DNA from 3 places in the Lactobacillus sp. B4015 genome. Region 1 is predicted to be linked to each of the others. Evidence: predicted binding sites of a transcription regulator. Region 1 holds the regulator's gene; each other region holds the start of a gene.

Region 1 (6,752 bases):
GCCGGTTGATTACCAAAAGTTGCGGCGTTTTTACGAGAAAATGAATTTCCGCAAGTTTTTGAGTGAATTAGCGCCTGATGGTGATTCTGGTAAAAATGAGACATCCCAAGATTCGCATGTCAAAATGGAATACACCGAGTTAACCAAGGACAATTTGGCTAAAATTACGGTTAATGAAGGCGATGAGGTCATTTTTTACTTAGGGATGCTGGGACCAAATTATCATTTGGCTGAGTTCGTCGGTTTTGCCTTTAAGATTAGCAAACAGATTTTTCTAAGTCGCGACGTAACGCTATTACAGGATGCCAAGCTAAAACAGATTTTAGAAGATAAGAAAATTAGCAAAGATGTCTTTGACCTTAAGCGGACAACTGTGGGACTAAATCGTTTAGGAATCCACGCGCATGGGATTGAATATGATATGCTGCTAGCTTCGTATTTGATTAATAATGAAAATAATTCGGACGATATGGCCGAAGTTTGCCGGATGTATGGGAATGACACTGTCAGAAGTGATCTTGACGTTTATGGCAAAGGTAAAAGTGAAAAGATTCCTACTGATGACGATGTGCTGTATAATCATTTAGCCACCAAAGTCGAAGCAATTGAAACCTTGAAAGAAACGCTGCTTGCCAGACTAAAAGAGCATGAACAAGATGATTTGTTTGCAAGTATCGAAATTCCAGTGGCACGCGTTTTAGCGATTATGGAAATAAATGGAATCAAGGTTCAGGCTGATACTTTAACTGAGCTGCAAGATGAATTTGCTGTAGAACTTAAAAAGATGGAAAAGCAGATTTATGATGAGGCTGGTGAAGAATTTAATATTAATTCGCCGAAACAACTTGGTCATATTCTGTTTGAAAAAATGGGGCTCAAGCCAATTAAAAAGACTAAAACCGGTTATTCAACATCAGTTGATGTCTTGAACCAGTTAAAAGATGAAAATCCAATTATCGGGCAAATCCTTTCTTACCGACAAATTGCTAAAATTCAGTCGACTTATGTTAATGGCCTGCTAGATGTTATTCAAAAAGATGGCCGAGTTCATACACGGTATTTGCAAACTCTAACGGCAACTGGACGCCTATCTTCGGTTGATCCTAATTTACAAAACATTCCGACGAGAACAGAAGAAGGTAAGCAAATTCGAAAGGCTTTTGTTCCTAGTGAACCTGATGGTTATATCTTTTCTTGTGATTACTCACAAATTGAATTGCGTGTTTTGGCTCAAGTTTCTGGTGATGAACAAATGCAAGAAGCATTCAGAACCGGCTACGATATTCACGCTCATACCGCAATGAAAATATTCCACTTGAAATCAACCGATGATGTTACGCCATTAATGCGGCGTCGAGCAAAGGCAGTCAATTTTGGTATTGTCTACGGCATTTCGGATTATGGCTTATCGAAAAATCTGAATATTAGTAGAAAACAAGCCAAAGAATTTATCGATAATTATTTTGAGCAATACCCGCAAATTAGAGAATATATGGATAAGGCCGTTAAATTTGCTCGCGAAAAAGGTTACGCAGAAACAATTATGCATAGAAGACGGTACTTGCCTGATATTCATGCAAAGAATTATAATGTGCGGTCTTTTGCGGAAAGAACTGCAATTAACTCACCAATTCAGGGTTCCGCTGCTGATATTATTAAAATTGCGATGATCAATATGCAGAAGAAATTGAATGATTTACACCTTAAGACTAAAATGGTGGTTCAGGTTCATGATGAGTTGATTTTTGATGTGCCAAAAGATGAGATAGAAACAATTAAAAAGATTGTCCCAGAGGTAATGCAGTCTGCCGTTACTCTTGATATTCCGCTTGTTGCTGATTCAGGGTACGGTCATAATTGGTTTGATGCAAAATAAGGAGTAATAATAAATGCCAGAAATGCCGGAAGTAGAAACGGTTCGCCGTACTCTTCTCCCCTTAATTAAAGGAAAAACGATTAAAGAAATCACGCTGTGGTATCCCAAAATTATTGCTAGTGATCCAACAGAATTCGTTCAAAAGCTTACGGGTCAAGAAGTAGTGGCAATTGACCGGTATGCAAAGTATTTATTGATTCGGCTGACGAATGATTTAACTGTAGTTTCTCATTTACGCATGGAAGGAAAGTATCGTCTAGTTGACGTGGCTGCACCGAAAGATAAACATGATCACGTACAGTTTGCTTTTACTGATAATACAGCCTTGCGTTATAATGATGTCCGCAAATTTGGCCGAATGCAATTAGTTAAAACTGGAACAGAAAAAAGAACAACAGGAATTAGTAAACTGGGCTTTGAACCTAATTCTCATAAATTCACGGTTGCTTATTTTGCAAATTGTCTTAAGCATAAAAAGAAAAATATTAAAAATACGCTTCTTGATCAATCTGTAGTTGCCGGTTTAGGCAATATTTATGTCGATGAAGTTTTATGGCTAACTAGAATTCATCCGTTAAGTATGGCCAATAAGATTCCACCTTCCAGAGTGAAACAATTGCATGACAATATTAATTCTTTGATCAAATTAGCTATTGCTGAGCGTGGGACAACCGTGCACACTTACCTGGATGCTAATGGTGAAACTGGCGGCTTTCAGAAAATGTTGCGGGTATACGGGCATAAAGGTGAACCATGTGCAAGATGTGGAACCCCTCTTGAAAAAATCAAGGTAAATGGTCGTGGAACAACATATTGTCCTAAATGTCAGGTGAATTATCAATGACCATTGTCTTAGGTCTTACTGGGGGAATAGCTAGCGGTAAAAGTACAGCTGATAGCTTTTTTATAAAAAAGCATATTCCAGTAATTGATAGTGATTTAATTGCTCACCATATTTTAGATATAGGTGAAAAGGGCTACAATTTAGTAATTAATTATTTTGGCGATCAGTATTTAGCAGCAAATAAAGCAATTGATCGCGCAAAGTTAGGTAAATTAGTTTTTAATTCACCTAAAGACTTAGCTAAATTAAATGAAATTACCCACCCGTTGATTTTTCAAGAAATCGAGACTAAAATTAGCCAACATAAACAGGAAAATGAGCCACTTATCATAGTAGATGCACCGTTATTATTTGAGTCAGGTGGTTTAAGCTATTGTGACCGCAGTTTGCTGATTGCTGTACCTGAAAAAATGCAAGTAAAACGCTTGATGGCGCGCAATCACATAACTGAAGCTGAAGCATTAAAGCGAATTAATAGTCAGATGCCTTTGGCGCAAAAGCAAAAATTAGCTGATTATGTTGTTACAAATACTGGTACAATAAAAGAACTAGAAGACAAATTAAACGAGCTGCTACTTAAATTAATAAAGGAGGACCAGTATGGAATGTCCTAATTGTCGGCAAAATGCCTCGCGCGTGATTGATTCTCGACCGAGTGATGAAAATCGTGCTATTAGAAGACGGCGTGAATGCGAAAACTGTGGTTTTCGGTTTACTACTTTTGAGCGAATTGAAACAACACCATTATTGGTAATCAAAAATGACAATACCCGGGAACCTTTTAACCGGAAAAAGATTTTGCATGGTGTCATGGCAGCTGGTCAAAAGCGTCCAATTACAAGCTCGCAGTTCGAGCAATTGGTTGATCACGTTGAAAATAAGGTTAGACAGCAGGGAGTAAGTGAGATTTCTTCGAAGAAAATCGGTCAACTAGTGATGGATGAATTGGCTGAACTAGATGATGTTGCTTACATTCGCTTTGCTTCCATTTACCGTGAATTTAAAGATATGTCTAGTTTCATGAAAACAATGGAGGATATGATTGCTAAGCGAGAGAAGGGGAACTAGAAATGTTTGAGACCCCTAATCCCAAACAACCATTTTTTATTGCTAACCGAGTTGATATTTTCCCAGAAGATGTGCGAGTTCTGGTTAAACTTTATCAGCCGCTGATTGGTTCACTAGCATTTTCCTTATATTTTAGTTTAAATGCGGATTTTAATGCGCATGCAATGCTATCGGACTCAACGGGTATTTATGCTCTGCAAGAACAGCTTGACTGTGATGTTAAGCACTTATTTTCTGCTTTACATAAACTCGAGGGCGTTGGCCTAGTTCAGACGCGTTTACTTAATAATGAAATCATGGGACAAGTACTGATTTTTCGCTTAACCTGCATCCCTAGCAGCAGTGAATTTTTTTCAACGCCTCTTTTAGCAAGCTTACTTAAAGAAAAAGTTGGTATTTCTGCCTTTCAAAAATTAAGTAAAGATTTTGCTCGTGAAAGTAAGTCTAAGCAGAACCAAGTTAATGGTATGCAGAATGCTGATGATATCTCTGCTTCGTTTATGGAAGTTTTTCGTTTGCCTGAGCAAGAAGCAATTGAGCCTTCAGTTGATGTCAAATATGCCGCAAAAGAAAATAAAACAGACAATAATATCAAAGCTACTATTAATGAGCATGATACGGTTGACTGGAATTTCATGAAACAGCAATTTGAAATTTACCAGATTCCAAGAACGGAGATTGACCGTAATCGGGAAGCAATCCGCTCTGTAATGCGCACTTACGGGTTAACAGAACAAGAATTTGTCGATGAGGCCCTGACAAGTATTCACGGTGATTATCACTTGGATATAGTGCAAATTAAACAAGCGATTGCTAGTGGCATTCACGGCTCTCATACTAGGGCTCGAATTAAGCAAGAGACTAAGAAATATAATGATGATCAACCGATAAATGCTAAATTGAGTAAAAATGAGCAGCAAGTATTGCAGCTAGCTAAAAGTAAATCACCAGCTCAATTTTTGTACCGGTTGAAGACTGATCGGCATGATTATGTTGATGCCAGTGAATATAAAGTACTTGATAGTTTATATAATGAAAAGGGAATCCCAGCTGATTTGCTTAATATCTTAACTTATGCCTGCTTAAAAAGTGCACCGAATATTTCATACCGCTTGGCTAATCGGATTTTACATGATTGGCTTCAACATGGTGTTAAAGATGGGGCCCAAGCAATTGAATATATGCAAAAAAGGGAGCAAAATAAGGTTAAGTACCCCCGTTATGTGCAAAATAAACGCGTTGAAAAAGGTACCGATTGGAGTAAGAAAAAATCTAGTGTTAAGTCTGATGTTTCTTCAGCTGACTTAAAAGACTTTTTCAAAAAATTTGAAGATCAAAATGGCATGAAGTAGGTGAAAAAATGAAGTCAATCAATAATTTTTTAGACAAGAAAAAAGCCGACCATCTTGATGTAGCTAAGATTCGGGCCGAGATTCTATCCGAGCCAAAAATTAAACAGTTTATTAGTGAAAATCAAGATAAAATAACCTCTGAAATGATTGATAAAAGCATGTCTGCTTTATTCGAATTTTACCTAGATCAGCAGAATAAAAAAGATCCGGTGACCAAGGGTTATCGGCCTAAATTAATCTTGAATACAAATGCAATTGATATCATTTATGCTCCTGAAAATAGCAAGTTGGAACATGATCGTGAACTTGCAGCTAAAAAGCACTTGCGTCTAATTAATTTGCCTAGCAGCTTGCATGATGTTCGTTTAAGTCAGGTGGAAATAACACCGCAGCGTCAGCAAGCAATGGCTGAGATCGGGCAATTTTTGGCGGCTTATTCGCAGAATGCGTATCAAAAAGGCCTGTATTTATCAGGTAACTTTGGTGTCGGTAAAACATTTATCCTGGCTGGTTTAGCTAATTCTTTAGCGATGATGAACAAGTACGTCATCTTTATCCATGTACCTAATTTTATTGCCAGCTTATCCAGTCACTTTAATGATAATAGTCTAATGACTGAAATTAACCGGATTGCAAACTGTGATGTACTAATTATGGATGATATTGGCGCTGAAAATTTGAGCCAGTGGTCACGCGATGAAGTTTTGGCTGTTATTTTGCAATCAAGAATGGATAATCAACTACCGACATTTTTCTCTTCCAACTTTTCAATGGATGATTTGGAAGAGCACTTTAAGGAAACCAAAAATGCTATTGATCCAATTAAGGCTGCCAGATTGATGGAACGTGTACGTACTTTGGCTAAAGAAGTCATTGTTTCTGGACCAAACAGGCGCCGTTAAGAACATTGTAAAATGCTTATTTGCAAATTAAGCATTAAAAGTAAAAAAATAACCGACTAGTTCAATGTTAGTTGAGCTGGTCGGTTATTTTGTTTTAAAGGCTTTATACTAAATCCTGTTGATAGATTATCTTAGTTTAGTTTCTATGGTATTCTATTGGCAGGATTTTTTTGCACACAAAAAAGAGGCCCTAAGTCCTCTGTCCATATAATCCTTTGAAACCACTCTTCAGATCTATTTAGGAGTTTTCTTATGACCTCTCTATCTAATTGTATTAAACTTTTGCTCAATATTAAAGACCCTAATCTTGAATTTCTTGCTTTTAAGTCTGAAACGATTGATTCAGTAGTAACTACTGTCGCCTGCTGCAACCTTAAACTGCCGACTTGTCCTGATTGTCATTCGGCTCATATCTGGCGTAATGGCTACGCTCCGGTCAAAGTCAGATACTTGAGCAGCGATGCCAGTCGGCCACTTATACTTAAATTAGCCAAGCAGCATATCTGTCGCGACTGCGGACAAAGCGACATGGCCAAAACCAGCCTTGTTGATAAGTAATTACCAACCACGTTAAACGCAAGATTCTGTCTAGCTTGCGTGACGACTGGACCATGACCTCCATTACCGCTTTTACTAATGTTTCCGTTAATACCATCCAACGAGTTCTTGAGCAATACAGCAGTCCTTTTCATGACGACGATAACTGGCTG
Region 2 (6,752 bases), on a different contig from region 1:
TTTCCTTATCAATTGGCTCTTTTGGTGCTTGTTCTAATGAACCACCATAATAAGGCAATAAAGAAGTTGACTTAATTACATGACGGTATTGCTTAAACAGCGAATTAATCTTATCGCCCTCCTCTTTTTGGAACGTGACGGTACAACTAACAGCATTGTCGGACCAGTATGTTTGTAAAAACGCTTGGGTGGCAAATTGCTCTTCGATTGAAACCGTCCCGGCAGAAGCAAAGTTTTCACTATCCGCATGGGCTGCCCGTAATGGAAATTCAACACAAGTAGTGTTTGGTGAATAAATATCGGGTTCAGAATAATAGCCGCAAGCTGCTAATGCTTTTAATAATGGATCGGAAGCTTGGAAACGAATTCGCTGAATTAAATAGCCAGCATAGTGGAAGTGCATTCCTTCAGATGCCCCTGCAAGTTTAGCTACAGTTCCTGATGGCTTAACAGTAGTATGCTTAATTGATGGCTCGCAGTGCAGCGCCTTGCTATACTCATTGTCTGCATCAACAACGGCTTGATATGCAGAAGTAACCATTTTGATTCCTTTAGGATCGTAGATCGGCACCTTGATTTTTTCACCAGTTTCTTGATCGACCTCATCCTTAAAGCCGGTAACAACCCGGTGGCCTAGATCATTTAAGAGCCAATCTTGAATTCCTGACATGGAAACACCGATACGCCGGTTTTTATAAATAATCTGGCGAGAAATCTCCCAGTCGTAGGCACTAAAGGTTACGCGCTTGGTGTAGCGTGCGGCCAGCTTGAAGACATCTTGAAGATTCCAGCCTTGTTTTTCAGCGATATAAGGGAAAACTTCAAATAGGTTGCATGGCTCGCCATTTCCAAGCGAGATCTCACCACACGGATTGGTTCCCTCGACTTCGCCATCAATGTCTTTTTGATAGCCATCAATTATACGGCCGTAATTGCGCGATAAATCAAGGTTAACAATTCCCGGCTCACCATTCTCCCGAATACCATTGGCGATAGGCTCATAATCATTAAATTCAGCGTCGATTGCGACACTATTATTAGAAGCCCAGCGATGATGATAGAGCTTATCTTTATCCTGTTTCATTGTGATGAAGTCCTGGTCATCATTTGAACCAAGCGCCAATTCTGCTGATCTTCTGACATTGCCAGCAACAACGGTTTTACCGATTAAATTGCAGATATCGGTGCCATCAACGGAAGTTAGGTGACCGCCAACCCGATCATTAATAATTTGATTAATTTCAAAAACCATTTCTACTAGTGGCATTGGTCCTGAAGCTGTTCCGCCAAAACCATGAATCTTGGCGCCATAAGGTCGAATATCACTGATATCCAAAACTAGCTTTTGCTTGTTTTCAGGATTGGTTTGGTTAAAGTGCATATCGATTAGACGTGCATTGGCTAAAACCCAGCCTTCGCGAGTATCGGGCAGCTTGTAGTAAACGTAATCGGTAGCACCGTCATTTTGCTTTTTCCAAGTTGCTTTGTCAGTTGCACCCAACTTAACTGAGTCTTTGTAAGAAGTGCTCGTCTTATCGATTACAACCGTTAAATCAACTTTTTGATCAACTGGTGGAATTTTGGCAATATTTTCTTTTACGACAGAAAAACCAACACCGCCACCTTTCATAAGTTGATCGAAAGTAAAAGAAAAAGGCATTGAAACAGCTTGTTGATCCTTAGATAAGTAAGCAGGAACAATATGACTGTCACCATATTTTTGTGGTCGGATTGCGATAAACCAGCAATTGTTCAATGAATCACCGTTGCGCTTTTGGTAATCAGTTCCAGACACCCAAAGATTACGTCCAGATGGAGTGGCGGCAAGCCCGTAAACTAGCCGGTATAATTCACGGGCCTCATTAGTTAATTCGGTGATGACTTTCTCAGAAGGTGAGTCTGCAAGGCGCGGGTCAAGGTTAATGTTTCCTTCAACCACGCGTTTGACGGTTTCATCCCACTCTTCGGACCGGTTTTCTTGTGGAAGCCACCGAGCATAGGTCCGCTTGTAGGTAACCCAGCCTAATTCGCCCCAGTGAGGTGAAATATTTTGTTTCACTTGATCAATATAAGCCTGATCTAAGCTTATTGTTGTGTTTTTCATGTGTAAAATAGCTCCTAAAAACTAACAAATGTTCCACACATACATTATGTATGGCTACAGAAAGAACTATACCACAATATCTTGTATTTGATAGCGGATATGCTACTGTAAAACACGAACAAAAAACCCGAATTAATGTAGGAGTAAGATTCGCTAGAAATAAAAAAAATCATATAGGAATAGCTGTACACAAAAAAGCACAACAAGTATTAGAATTTACTTATCGTGCTTAACTAATCTTAGTGAATTATTTATTTATTATTTAAAAACCTAAGAGTGCAACTGCAATGAAAATTACTGCCCCTGTTATGATTAACGGAACCAACAGGTGAATGAAAAAAATAAATATAAGCCCGCAGGCCAGCAAAAAAAATAAAATTTTAAGCGTTCCGATCCCCAGTTTAACAAAAGCCCATATTAGAAAAATAATCAATAAAAGAGTAAGCATGTTTAATTATTCCTCCAATCAAAATATGAAAGAATTATATGCGCCATTTTTAAGATAAGATAGCCTTTTGCTTAATTTTAAGAAAAACATAATTTTCTCATTATAACTAAAATACTGGTATAATAGTTTTCCATGCTAGTATGTGTTATTTCCTAGGAAATAACTAGAAAGGGTGAAGTTACTTGCATTTCAAACAGATTATATTTGATGTTGATGATACATTAATTGATTTTGCCGATACGGAGAATTTTGCTCTTCATAGTCTTTTTAATGCACATCATTGGGAACTTACAGATGAAATCCAACGGCAATATCATTCTTATAATCAGGGACTTTGGCGGGAACTTGAAAATGGTACAATTACTTATCAAGAATTAAGTGAAGCGGTTTTTCATAACTTTTTGAAGAATACTTTTAATACTGAAGTTAATGGTCTCGCTGTTATGAATGAATATCGTTCTTATTTTTCTCGTGCATATAAGCTTTTGCCTGGAGTAAAGGACACTTTACGTTTTGCCCAGAAACAACATTTTGAATTAACAATTTTGACTAATGGCGAAACTTTTATGCAGAGACATCGCCTCGAACTAGCAGGAATTAAAGACTATTTTAATTTAATTGTTACTTCTGAAGAAGCTGGCTATTCTAAGCCAGATAGCCATATTTTTGACTATTTCTTTGCACGGACCAAGTTTGGTCCAAGCGATACAGTTTTTTTTGGCGATGGATTACAGTCCGATATTTTAGGTGCAGAGAATTATGGCTTTAGTAGTATTTGGTATAATCATCGTCATCGAAAAAATAACATGAACTTGCATCCGTTGTATGAAGTAACAACTTATCCACAATTTGTTAAGCTTTTAAAAAACAATTTCCCAAAATAGTTTAAATCTGTTAATGTAATAATGATATATACTTTAATATACTAAAAGATAACGAATTAAGAGGTGAAAATGATGACTGTTGATATTCATTCTATTTCCGACACTTATCAATTAAATAACGGCGTTAAGATTCCAGCTATTGGACTTGGTACTTGGCAAACGCCTGATGGTGATGTTGCAAAAAATGTTGTTAAGGATGCTATTAATTTAGGTTATCGTCTGATTGATACTGCTGCAGCTTATGGTAATGAGGTAAGTATTGGTAAGGGAATTAGAGAAAGCGGTGTTAACCGTTATGACCTTTTTATTACTACGAAACTGTGGAATGACATGCATGGTTATAAGAAAACCACTGAGGCAATTAATAATAGTCTAGAAAAGTTAGGTGTAGATTATATTGATTTATATTTAATTCATTGGCCTAATCCAGCTGCAATTCGTGACCATTGGGCAGAAATGAATGCTGGAAGTTGGCGTGCAATGGAGGAAGCTCAAATTGCAGGAAGAATTCGTGCTATTGGCGTATCCAACTTTAAGCGTGAACATCTTGATGAACTTTTAAAAGTGGCATCCGTTCGTCCTGCGGTTAATCAAATTTATCTTAATCCAAGCGACATGCAAAACGATACAACTTCATATAATAAAGAATTAGGGATTCTTAACGAAGCTTATAGTCCTTTAGGGCGAGGTGCCTTGTTTAGCAATAAAACTGTTATCGAGGTTGCCAAGCATTATGATAAGACTCCCGCACAGGTTTTGTTGCGCTGGTCGCTACAACATCAATTCGTACCATTGCCAAAATCCGTTCATCGTGATCGAATGAAAGAAAACGCCGCTATTTTCGATTTCGCAATTAGTGAAGAAGATATGCAAGCTTTAGATCATTTACATGGTGTAGCAGAAATGGCTACTGATCCTGATAACACTGATTTTTAATAAGATAAATTTTAAGGTGATAAATGATGAAAGTAGGATTTATTGGAACTGGCAAAATTGGTAAGGCAATTATTTTGGGCTTATTACAAGGCAAAACTACCATTCAAGATATTTATGTTTTTGACGGTGGTCATCGGTCAGCACAAAAGGTTGCAGCTGAACTGAATTTGCACCTAGTAGATGACTATACTGCTTTTAACGACTGCCAGGCAGTGATTGTGGCTGTCGGTGGCTCCGTTATAACATCAATTTTTCGTGAACTGGAGCAAAAGTATCATGGTATCATTTTGTCAACTGGTGGTGGTGATCTTACTACAATCAACCAGGAATTACCGGATGATTCTTCTTTTGTCAAAATTGTTCCTAATACGCCAGTTCAAATTGGTGAGGGGATTACAGCGATGAGTTTTGTTCCCGGAGAAAAGAAACAGGTAATTGACACTGTTAAAGCTCTGTTTGAGCAAATGGGCAGTGTTTATGTCGTTCCTGCAGATTTATTAGGAATTTATGGGACTGTTGCAGGTTGCACACCAGCATATGTTAATATGATGATTGAGGCTTTAAGCGACGCTGCTGTCCAAAATGGCGTTAAGCGGGCCGAATCCTACCAAATTGTGGAACAAATGCTGGTAGGTACCGCAAAGCTTGCTTTATCTAGTAAGAAATTACCTGAGGAATTAAAAGATGAAGTAACTACTCCGGGTGGGTCTACCATAAGAGGTGTAGTTAAGTTAGAACAAGAAGGATTCAGAAATGCTTTGATTCAAGCAGTTAATGCTTCAGCTAATTAAAAAAATATGTCTTGGAAAAAGCCAGTTTATAATTTAAATTACAACAATATTTGTAAGCAAAAACTGATAAATCAACTAGATTTATCAGTTTTTCTTATTTGTTATTGAGCTTTTCTTAAAGCTTTTTTTTATTTTTAGAAAAGCAAAAAATATTTCTAAATCACAATTTACAACTATTTTCTGTAAAGATAAACTTCTTTTAGCACTCTTAGTGCTTCTATGTGGTTACCAATGTTACTGGAAAAATGTGAATCACAACTAATATTGACTCTTGCACCTTATTTTTTACATAGAAGACCGATATCATGACAGTTTTTTAATGTCAGAGCTCCTCTGAAGCTATTTTTAAAATATCTTTCAAATAAAGTCTTATGCTTGTATATACATGCTTGGCTTAGCTAAAAAGTATAGCTGTTTTTGTGCTTTTAATTGAGCTTATAAATATTAATTAATTTAATTCCGCTCTTGTACAGACATCATTCGATATAATAGAATAAAAGTGAAAGGATTTAAAAATGACAGATTCAAAAGCGACCTTAATTGCCCAGGATATTGCAGAAAAAATCCGGCATAAGCAATTTAAAGTAGGTAGTTTCCTTCCAAGTGAAAATCAGTTGACCAAACTCTACGGCACTTCACGCGAAACTGTGAGAAAGGCATTAGAGCAACTTAATTCTTTAGGAATGATTCAAAAAATTCAGGGAAAAGGCTCAATGGTATTAGATTTGGGCAGATATTCGTTTCCTATTTCTGGGATTGAAAGTTTTGCTGAACTTAATAAGTCATTGGGGATGAACGCTGAAACCAGTGTTTTGAAATTGACTAAGACCAAAATGCTGCCCAGCTTGTTTGCAGAGAAATTTCCCCAAGAACAGCAAAATGAGGGAATATATCTTGAGCGGTTGCGTTTATTAGCAAAAGAACCATCTGTTTTGGATTGTGATTTCTTATTTACGCCGCCGATTACTGAATTACCGCTATCGGCAGCTCAAAATTCAATTTATCAATATCTTGAAAATGACTTGGGGCTGGAAGTTTCTTATGCAACTAAGACAATTACGGTTGAAAAGGCAACTGAAAATCTTCGGCGAAAGCTAGCACTTGAAAATGATATGGTTGTTTTGGTAGCAAGTCGCAGTTTTTTAAGCGATACAACGCCGTTTCAATTGACTCTATCATTTCATAACCCAGCAAAATTCAAATTCGTTGATTTTGCACGCAGGCAGAATATTAAGCCGCAATAATTTAGGAGAAAAGTATGACCGTTCTGGGAAAAAAAGTAATTTATCAAATCTATCCTAAGTCTTTTTATGATTCAAATAATGATGGAATTGGTGACCTTCGTGGCATTATTGCTAAGATTGATTACATCAAAAAATTAAATGTTGATATGATTTGGTTTAACCCCTTTTTTGTGTCACCACAAAATGATAATGGCTATGATGTTACAGACTATTATAAAATTGATCCGCTATTTGGCACAATGGCCGATTTTGAAGAACTAGTTGTTAAGCTAAAAGAAATTAACGTTGGTATTATGCTTGATATGGTACTTAATCACTGCTCGACTTCTAATGAATGGTTTCAAA
Region 3 (6,752 bases), on a different contig from region 1:
GCAAAAGTATTTAAAGATTAAACTACCCAGTATGGGGACACTAAATCCAGTACTAGAATGGTATTTAATCGTTGTCAGCGCTGTTGTCCTTTTAGTTTTAATTATTAGTTTATTAGTTGTCCTATTTTGGCCTGTTCAAAGGTACTTTATTTTGATTCACAAGCATGACGGACAAGTCAAAGTTACTAGCAAAGCAATTAATGGCTACGTCATGAATTCATTGGCAGATTTGCCTTTTATTAATAAAGTCAAGGTTGATTCAAAACTCACTAATCATAAGATCAACATCAAAATTAGTGGTAATCTTGGGCGCGGTGAAAATGTCAGTGCCCTTCTCGAAAATTACTTAGAAGAGTTAAAGAACAACCTTAACCGGTTATTGGGAATTGAACAGAAGCCAAAGATCAAAATCAAATTTGTTAATTATCAAAACCCCGATAAACCAGAGACGCGCGTTCAATAAAGGAGGCTGAAATGAACGAAATTTTACAAAAACACCTCCCAGAAATATGCGGTGCTGTAATCGGCTTGTTACTAGCATTTTGTTTTTTGGGACTAGGATTTTTTAAAACTATTTTTGTAGTCGTAATGTTAGTAGTTGGTTTTTTAGTCGGACACTATTGGCCCCTGCTGAAAAGTCTTGTAAGTAAACAATAATTGAAAGGAACTTAATATGGTACAAAATAATAATCAAAGTAGTGCAAACAACTCAAGCAGCTCAAAGCAAGAAATTAAGGGCGACTTAAAGTATGACGAAAAAGTCATTCAAAAGATTATTGGTATTGCTCTCTCAGATGTTAAAGGCTTATTGGATGTTAACGGCGGCTTTTTCTCAAACTTAGCTGACAAGATTGTTAACAACGATGATGTTACCAATGGTGTTAATGTTGAAGTTGGTAAAAAGCAAGTAGCAGTTGATATCGAAATTATTGCTGAATACGGTGTTGAAATTCCTAAACTTTATGATGAAATCAGACAAAAGATTTACGACAAGGTTAAGGAAATGACGGGCTTAGACACGGTTGAAGTTAATGTCACCGTTGTTGATATCAAGACTAAAGAAGAACACGAAAAAGATTCAGTCAGTCTGCAAGATCGGATTACCGGTGCAACACAAGATGCCAAGGATAAGATTGGCGAACAAAAAGATAAGGTTGAAGACAAAGTCGAAGATAAAAAAGAAGACCGCGTTAAATAATCACCCTTTAGCAGGATAAGTTTTAAAAAGTGAAGTAGTACACTTAAATGCTACGTCACTTTTTTGGTTTCACGTGAAACGAAGTACTTTTTATCAAAGCAAAGTAGCACAAAAGCCGTCTAATTTAGCTGGATTTTTTATGTAGCAATAACTAAATCTACCGCCATTAACAACTAAGATAACCTCTTAAATTTTATACCAGTTATTGCATAAAAATATTGCCAGTTTATTACTGTTTAAAAACAAAATAATATACCAAAAATTGACGACTGTTTTTTTAGCACTGCTCAGTTACTTGGTTTCACGTGAAACAATAACTATTGATCTAAATATTGAAAAATATTTGGTTGTACTCAGTAATTTTTTAACTATTTTATACAAAATCACTTGACTTTTTAGTGGCAATTTCAATTAACTTTTTACTTGTATGCCACTATATCTCGTATTAAACTAGATAAGAATCTATATATTGTATTTAAGAAAGAACGTGATTCAAGTTATTGTTTTAAGCGGGCCAATTGGAGCCGGTAAATCCAGTTTAACCAGTATTTTAGCCGAACATTTAGGTACTCAGGCCTTTTATGAGGGAGTTGATAATAATCCAGTTCTTCCTTTATATTACAAGGACATGAAGCGGTACACTTTTTTACTTAATATCTACTTGCTCAATCATCGGTTAGCTCAAATTAATCAGGCAGTCAGAGAAAAAAATAGCGTTTCCGATCGTTCAATTTATGAAGATGCACTCTTTTTCCAAATGAACGCTGAAAGTAAGGTTGCCGACCCTACTGAATTTAAAATTTATGACAGTCTGCTTGAAAATATGATGGAGGATACTCCTGGAAATCCAAGCAAAAAGCCTGACTTACTAATTTATATTCGCGTATCTTTAGACACAATGTTAAAACGCATTGAAAAACGTGGCCGTTCTTATGAGCAAATTAGTACTAATCCTAGTCTGAAAGATTACTACGCACGTTTGATTCGCTACTATGAACCATGGTATGAAAACTATGATGCATCTGCCAAAATAGCAATTGACGGTGATCGGTATGATTTCATCGGTAACGAAGACGCTAAAAAAGAAGTTTTGAACCAGATTGATAATAAATTGCGTGAAATCGGCAATTTGAAATAAAGAAGGAACGTGATGACAGTTATTGTTTTAAGTGGCCCAATTGGAGCCGGTAAATCCAGTCTAACCAGTATTTTAGCTAAATATTTAGGAACTAAGCCTTTCTATGAAAGTGTTGACGACAATCCTGTCTTGCCACTTTTTTATGCTGACCCTAAGAAATATGCATTTTTACTGCAAGTCTTTTTCCTAAATACACGCTTTCGTAGTATCAAAGATGCGCTAACCGATGATAACAATGTGCTTGATCGTTCCATCTATGAAGATGCACTCTTTTTCCAAATGAACGCAGACATTGGCCGCGCAACTACTGAAGAAGTTGACACCTATTATGAGCTTTTGAATAATATGATGAATGAGCTAAAGCATATGCCAAAGAAAAATCCTGACTTGCTTGTTCACATTAATGTTTCTTATGACACAATGCTCAAACGAATTCAAAAGCGTGGCCGACCATACGAACAGCTCAGTTATGACGCAACGCTTGAGAATTATTACAAACGGCTCTTACGTTATTACAAGCCATGGTATGAAAACTATGACTACTCGCCAAAAATGGAAATAAATGGCGATGAACTTGACTTTATGACGGATGAGCACGCTCGCGAAGTTGTTTTAGAGCAAATTGTTGCTAAATTAAAGGAAATGGGCAAGTTGCCTGAATCGTGGGATAAGTCAGCACCTCAGATTAGTAAGTAAGTCTAGCTGACATTTAAAAGCGTCTGGGAAAAACCCTAATGAATCAAAGCTTTATTGTACTGAGCCGTAAAAGTTAGATACTCTTACGGCTTTTTCTTGACCTCAAAAGAAAAATGCAAACTAAAAGGCCTGACGCCGATGGAATATCGACAACAGGCTATAGTTAGCAAGAAATATTGTTTGGCCAATTTTACAGTTCAGTACATAATAAACCATGATTTAATATGATTCTTTCATAAGTAAAAGTCTAAAATTATCTAAAATTATCTAAAAATGGTCATTTCTCAAACTCTTTTAATTTACCATATATTTATTGTAAAAAGGTCATTTTATCATCAATCAATGTAAAGTTGGCCAATACTCTTTATTAGCAGCGTATAATTCATCTAAAACTTTTTGACCAATATGATAGTCTGGGATTGTCTTATTTAAAACGACGGCTTCTAAAGCCACCTGATATGAACCAGACAGGGCTGCATCTACAGTACGTTTTTCATAAGCCTTTTGCAATTCCATCATTCCTTTATAGAAGGTTGGGATCTTGCCAATGTTAATTGTTTCAGCCCCCATGCTGCCAATGTATGCAGGCACTTCAACAACTGCATCAGTATCAAAATTAGCAATTGCCCCATTATTCTTTTGGTTAACTGTGAACCGCTCACGCGTGTTGTGAATGATTGCGTTGGCGATATCAACAATATAATTGCCATGAACACCAGAGTTTAACGATGATCCTTTGGCCGTGCCTGCTTTTAAAACGCGACGACATTCGTCAAAAATCCGTTTTTCACGGCCTTGCATTACCCAATCGCCACGAGTAAAGTTGACATCCGATTCAGCCATCATTACATCAGGCATTAAGTAATATTGTAAGTAGCAGTTGGGGAAGTATTCTGGGAAGCGCTTAAAGATCGTAATCATTCGTTTATAAGTATCGATCCAGTACTTATCATCAAGCGTTTCGTCATTCCATTGCGCTAACGTGTCGATTTTGCCATCCTCAACGTCTTTGCGTAAGTCTGGCAATAAATCATGACCATTTTCATCAATCATTGAAGTCCACCAGCCAAAGTGGTTCATTCCAAAGTACTTAAAAGTGATATCTTTCAAGTCTTTATGAAAGTATTGCGCAATCGCACCCTCAATTGAAATTGGCATATCACAAATACAAATAACTTTTGCTTCAGGAAATTCGCGGTAAATTGCTTCTGACAAAATCGCTTCTGGATTCGTGTAGTTGAGAATCCAAGCGTCCGGACAAATTTCTTTGACTTTTTTAATGATGTCAATAATTGCTGGAATAACTCTCATTGCAAACGAGAAGCCACCCAAACCGCAAGTTTCCTGCCCGATAACGCCATTACGAATGCAAATTTTTTCATCAATCGCACGCTGTTTATTTAGACCTGGACGAATCTGCATAAAGAGATAGTTCGCACCTTGCAAAGCTTCATCGAGATTAGTTGTATAAGAGACTTTGACCGGTGAGCCTGTTTCTTTGTAGTACATTTTAGTATATTGACCTAAGAGCGATACACGTTCTTTATCAGTGTCATACAAAACCAGTTCATTCATTTCCAGGTCTGCAGATCTTTGCCGTAAAACTTCCAAAATACTTGGTGATTGAGTTGAGCCACCACCGATAATTACAAATTTATTTGCCATAATTATATACCTTCCAGTTTATTTAGTTTTGCGTTGAATGTTGCTTTAAATATTCTAAATACTTGTCTACTTTTTCATGAACTTCTTCAACACCAACTCCCAAAACAATTTGAATATTATTATCCTTTTGCATAATGCCACTAGCACCAGTTTTATGTTTTAACAATTCCATATTCAATTTATTTGCGTCTTTTACATCAACCCGCAAACGAGTATAACAATTAATCATGCTACTAATATTATCTGGACCACCCAAACCAGCTACAATGTTTTTAGTCTGGTTATCAAAATGTTTAGTGGAGACTGAATTATTTTTAGCCTCATTTTCAAATTCAACTTGGTCTTCTTCTTCATCTTCGGTTTCTGCACCATTCAAAAGTGCAGGATCAGCATTCGCACGTCCGATTGTTGGAATGTTAAAGCGTTTGATAACATAGACGAAAACAAAATATTCAAGCAAAGCAGTAATGACGAACATGATCGGAATCAAATACTGATGTCCGAGCCTTGCCGGAAAAGCAAAACTATTAATAATCATGTTAATTCCGGTATCGAACTGAATATCAATTCCTACTAAGTTGGTTAAGAATAAGCTAATACCGTAGACAACTGCGTGTGCTAGCCAGAGAATCGGTGAAAGAAAGAGAAACATGAATTCAAGTGGTTCCGTTACCCCTGCCAAAAACGCAGTTGTTACAGTCGGAATTAAAATTGCTGCAACCTTTTGCCGATTTTTAGGCGTAGCCATTTTCCAGAATGCAAATGCAATTCCGATCGGTAAAGAGATTGAGCCAAAGTTAGACAAATAGCCAATCGAAGGATGCATTGCAGTAATATGACTAGGGTTGCCTAATTCTGCCAACCAAATGTTAAATGCACCGGTATATAACTTACCAGCAATTTTTGCTGTGCCCCCTAACGGAGTATAAAACAATGGCATCCATAAGAAGTGATGCAAGCCTACTGGCAATAGCAACCGATTTAGCAGTCCATACAGGAAAAAGCCAATTGAACCAGTAGTTGACATTACTTTAACAATATCCTCAATCAAAGTGTTGATTGCTGGCCATACATAAGTAATTACAATAGCAAACAAGATAGTTACAAAGACTAGAATAATATAAACTGATTTTGTACCAGCATAAGGTGAAAGATACTTGTGTAGTTTGATATTACCCCATTTATTGACCATCCAACCAACTAAAATTCCCAAGATAATTCCTAAAAAGACACCCATATCAGTAACTTGAACACCAAAGACCATGTTTTGTCCAGTTCCATATAACCCCTGAGTACCTGGCTTTGCTAACCGATGAGTCAGTTGAAGCCATGAATTATTGGCGAATAAAAAGATTAAATAAGTTACTATTCCCAAAATAGCTGCATCAGTCTTATATTTTGGTTTTGCTAAAGCTGTTGCAATTCCAACACAGAAAATACAGCTTAATTGTCCAATCATGCCACTTGATAAGATATTATAAATAAAATTACCGGTATCTTTAAAAATAGTTGGCATTAAATCTAGCTTTAATATGGCACAAACAGATAAAATGATTCCTGTCACAGCCATGAACATAACTGGTTGAATAATTGCCCGCGAAAAAACATTTGCGGACTTCATAAACTTGCCTTTCACAATTATTACCTCCCTTTGTTAAGTATCAATCGTTACCGCTTTACACAATAGGATAAGGAATAACCTCAATTCCATTATCACGCAGTTGGGCTTTAAAGGTTGAATCGCATAAAATTGCTACTTCCTTAATTCTTGGTACATTAAACGAGGAACCAAAGTAGAGCGTCTCGTCAACAAATGCGGGATGAACCATAAATTCTGTTACTTCATCCTCTTTTAGCCGGTCAAGCACTACTTGAATTTCTTGCAGGCATTGCTTTTGATCAGCATGATATGACTTTTCTAAACTACGAATATGTGGATAATTCATTAAGTCATCAAAGCCCTCAATTTTTCTTTGGAAAGACAAATTAACCTGTTTTTCAATATCATAGCAGTTTCTCACTGGCAACCGATACTTAGTGGATATCCGCTCAGTA

The links. The regulator NrdR, encoded in region 1, represses ribonucleotide reductase genes. The targets are predictions, from matches to a motif close to ACACNATATATNGTGT.
Region 2: a site for NrdR is predicted at 2,176-2,191, ahead of nrdJ (ribonucleoside-triphosphate reductase, adenosylcobalamin-dependent). Genes of this name have one in related genera too.
Region 3: a site for NrdR is predicted at 1,629-1,644, ahead of J3U71_RS10775 (deoxynucleoside kinase). Genes of this name have one in related genera too.

What each region holds. Positions count from the first base shown of each region.
Region 1 covers NZ_JAFNOY010000011.1:10,261-17,012, reverse strand. Annotated here, with positions in the region: gene polA (DNA polymerase I) at 1-1,876, shown strand, start outside; gene mutM (bifunctional DNA-formamidopyrimidine glycosylase/DNA-(apurinic or apyrimidinic site) lyase) at 1,890-2,720, shown strand; gene coaE (dephospho-CoA kinase) at 2,717-3,334, shown strand; gene nrdR (transcriptional regulator NrdR) at 3,321-3,788, shown strand; gene J3U71_RS10110 (DnaD domain protein) at 3,791-5,140, shown strand; gene dnaI (primosomal protein DnaI) at 5,149-6,042, shown strand; partial or broken gene J3U71_RS10100 (ISL3 family transposase) at 6,295-6,752, shown strand, end outside.
Region 2 covers NZ_JAFNOY010000010.1:8,369-15,120, reverse strand. Annotated here, with positions in the region: gene nrdJ (ribonucleoside-triphosphate reductase, adenosylcobalamin-dependent) at 1-2,104, opposite strand, end outside; gene J3U71_RS09700 (YjjG family noncanonical pyrimidine nucleotidase) at 2,735-3,436, shown strand; gene J3U71_RS09695 (aldo/keto reductase) at 3,509-4,372, shown strand; gene proC (pyrroline-5-carboxylate reductase) at 4,399-5,163, shown strand; gene treR (trehalose operon repressor) at 5,679-6,407, shown strand; gene treC (alpha,alpha-phosphotrehalase) at 6,422-6,752, shown strand, end outside.
Region 3 covers NZ_JAFNOY010000012.1:54,385-61,136, reverse strand. Annotated here, with positions in the region: gene amaP (alkaline shock response membrane anchor protein AmaP) at 1-463, shown strand, start outside; gene J3U71_RS10785 (DUF2273 domain-containing protein) at 475-657, shown strand; gene J3U71_RS10780 (Asp23/Gls24 family envelope stress response protein) at 674-1,198, shown strand; gene J3U71_RS10775 (deoxynucleoside kinase) at 1,686-2,336, shown strand; gene J3U71_RS10770 (deoxynucleoside kinase) at 2,349-3,032, shown strand; gene J3U71_RS10765 (6-phospho-alpha-glucosidase) at 3,372-4,697, opposite strand; gene J3U71_RS10760 (PTS transporter subunit EIIC) at 4,720-6,333, opposite strand; gene J3U71_RS10755 (carbohydrate deacetylase) at 6,374-6,752, opposite strand, start outside.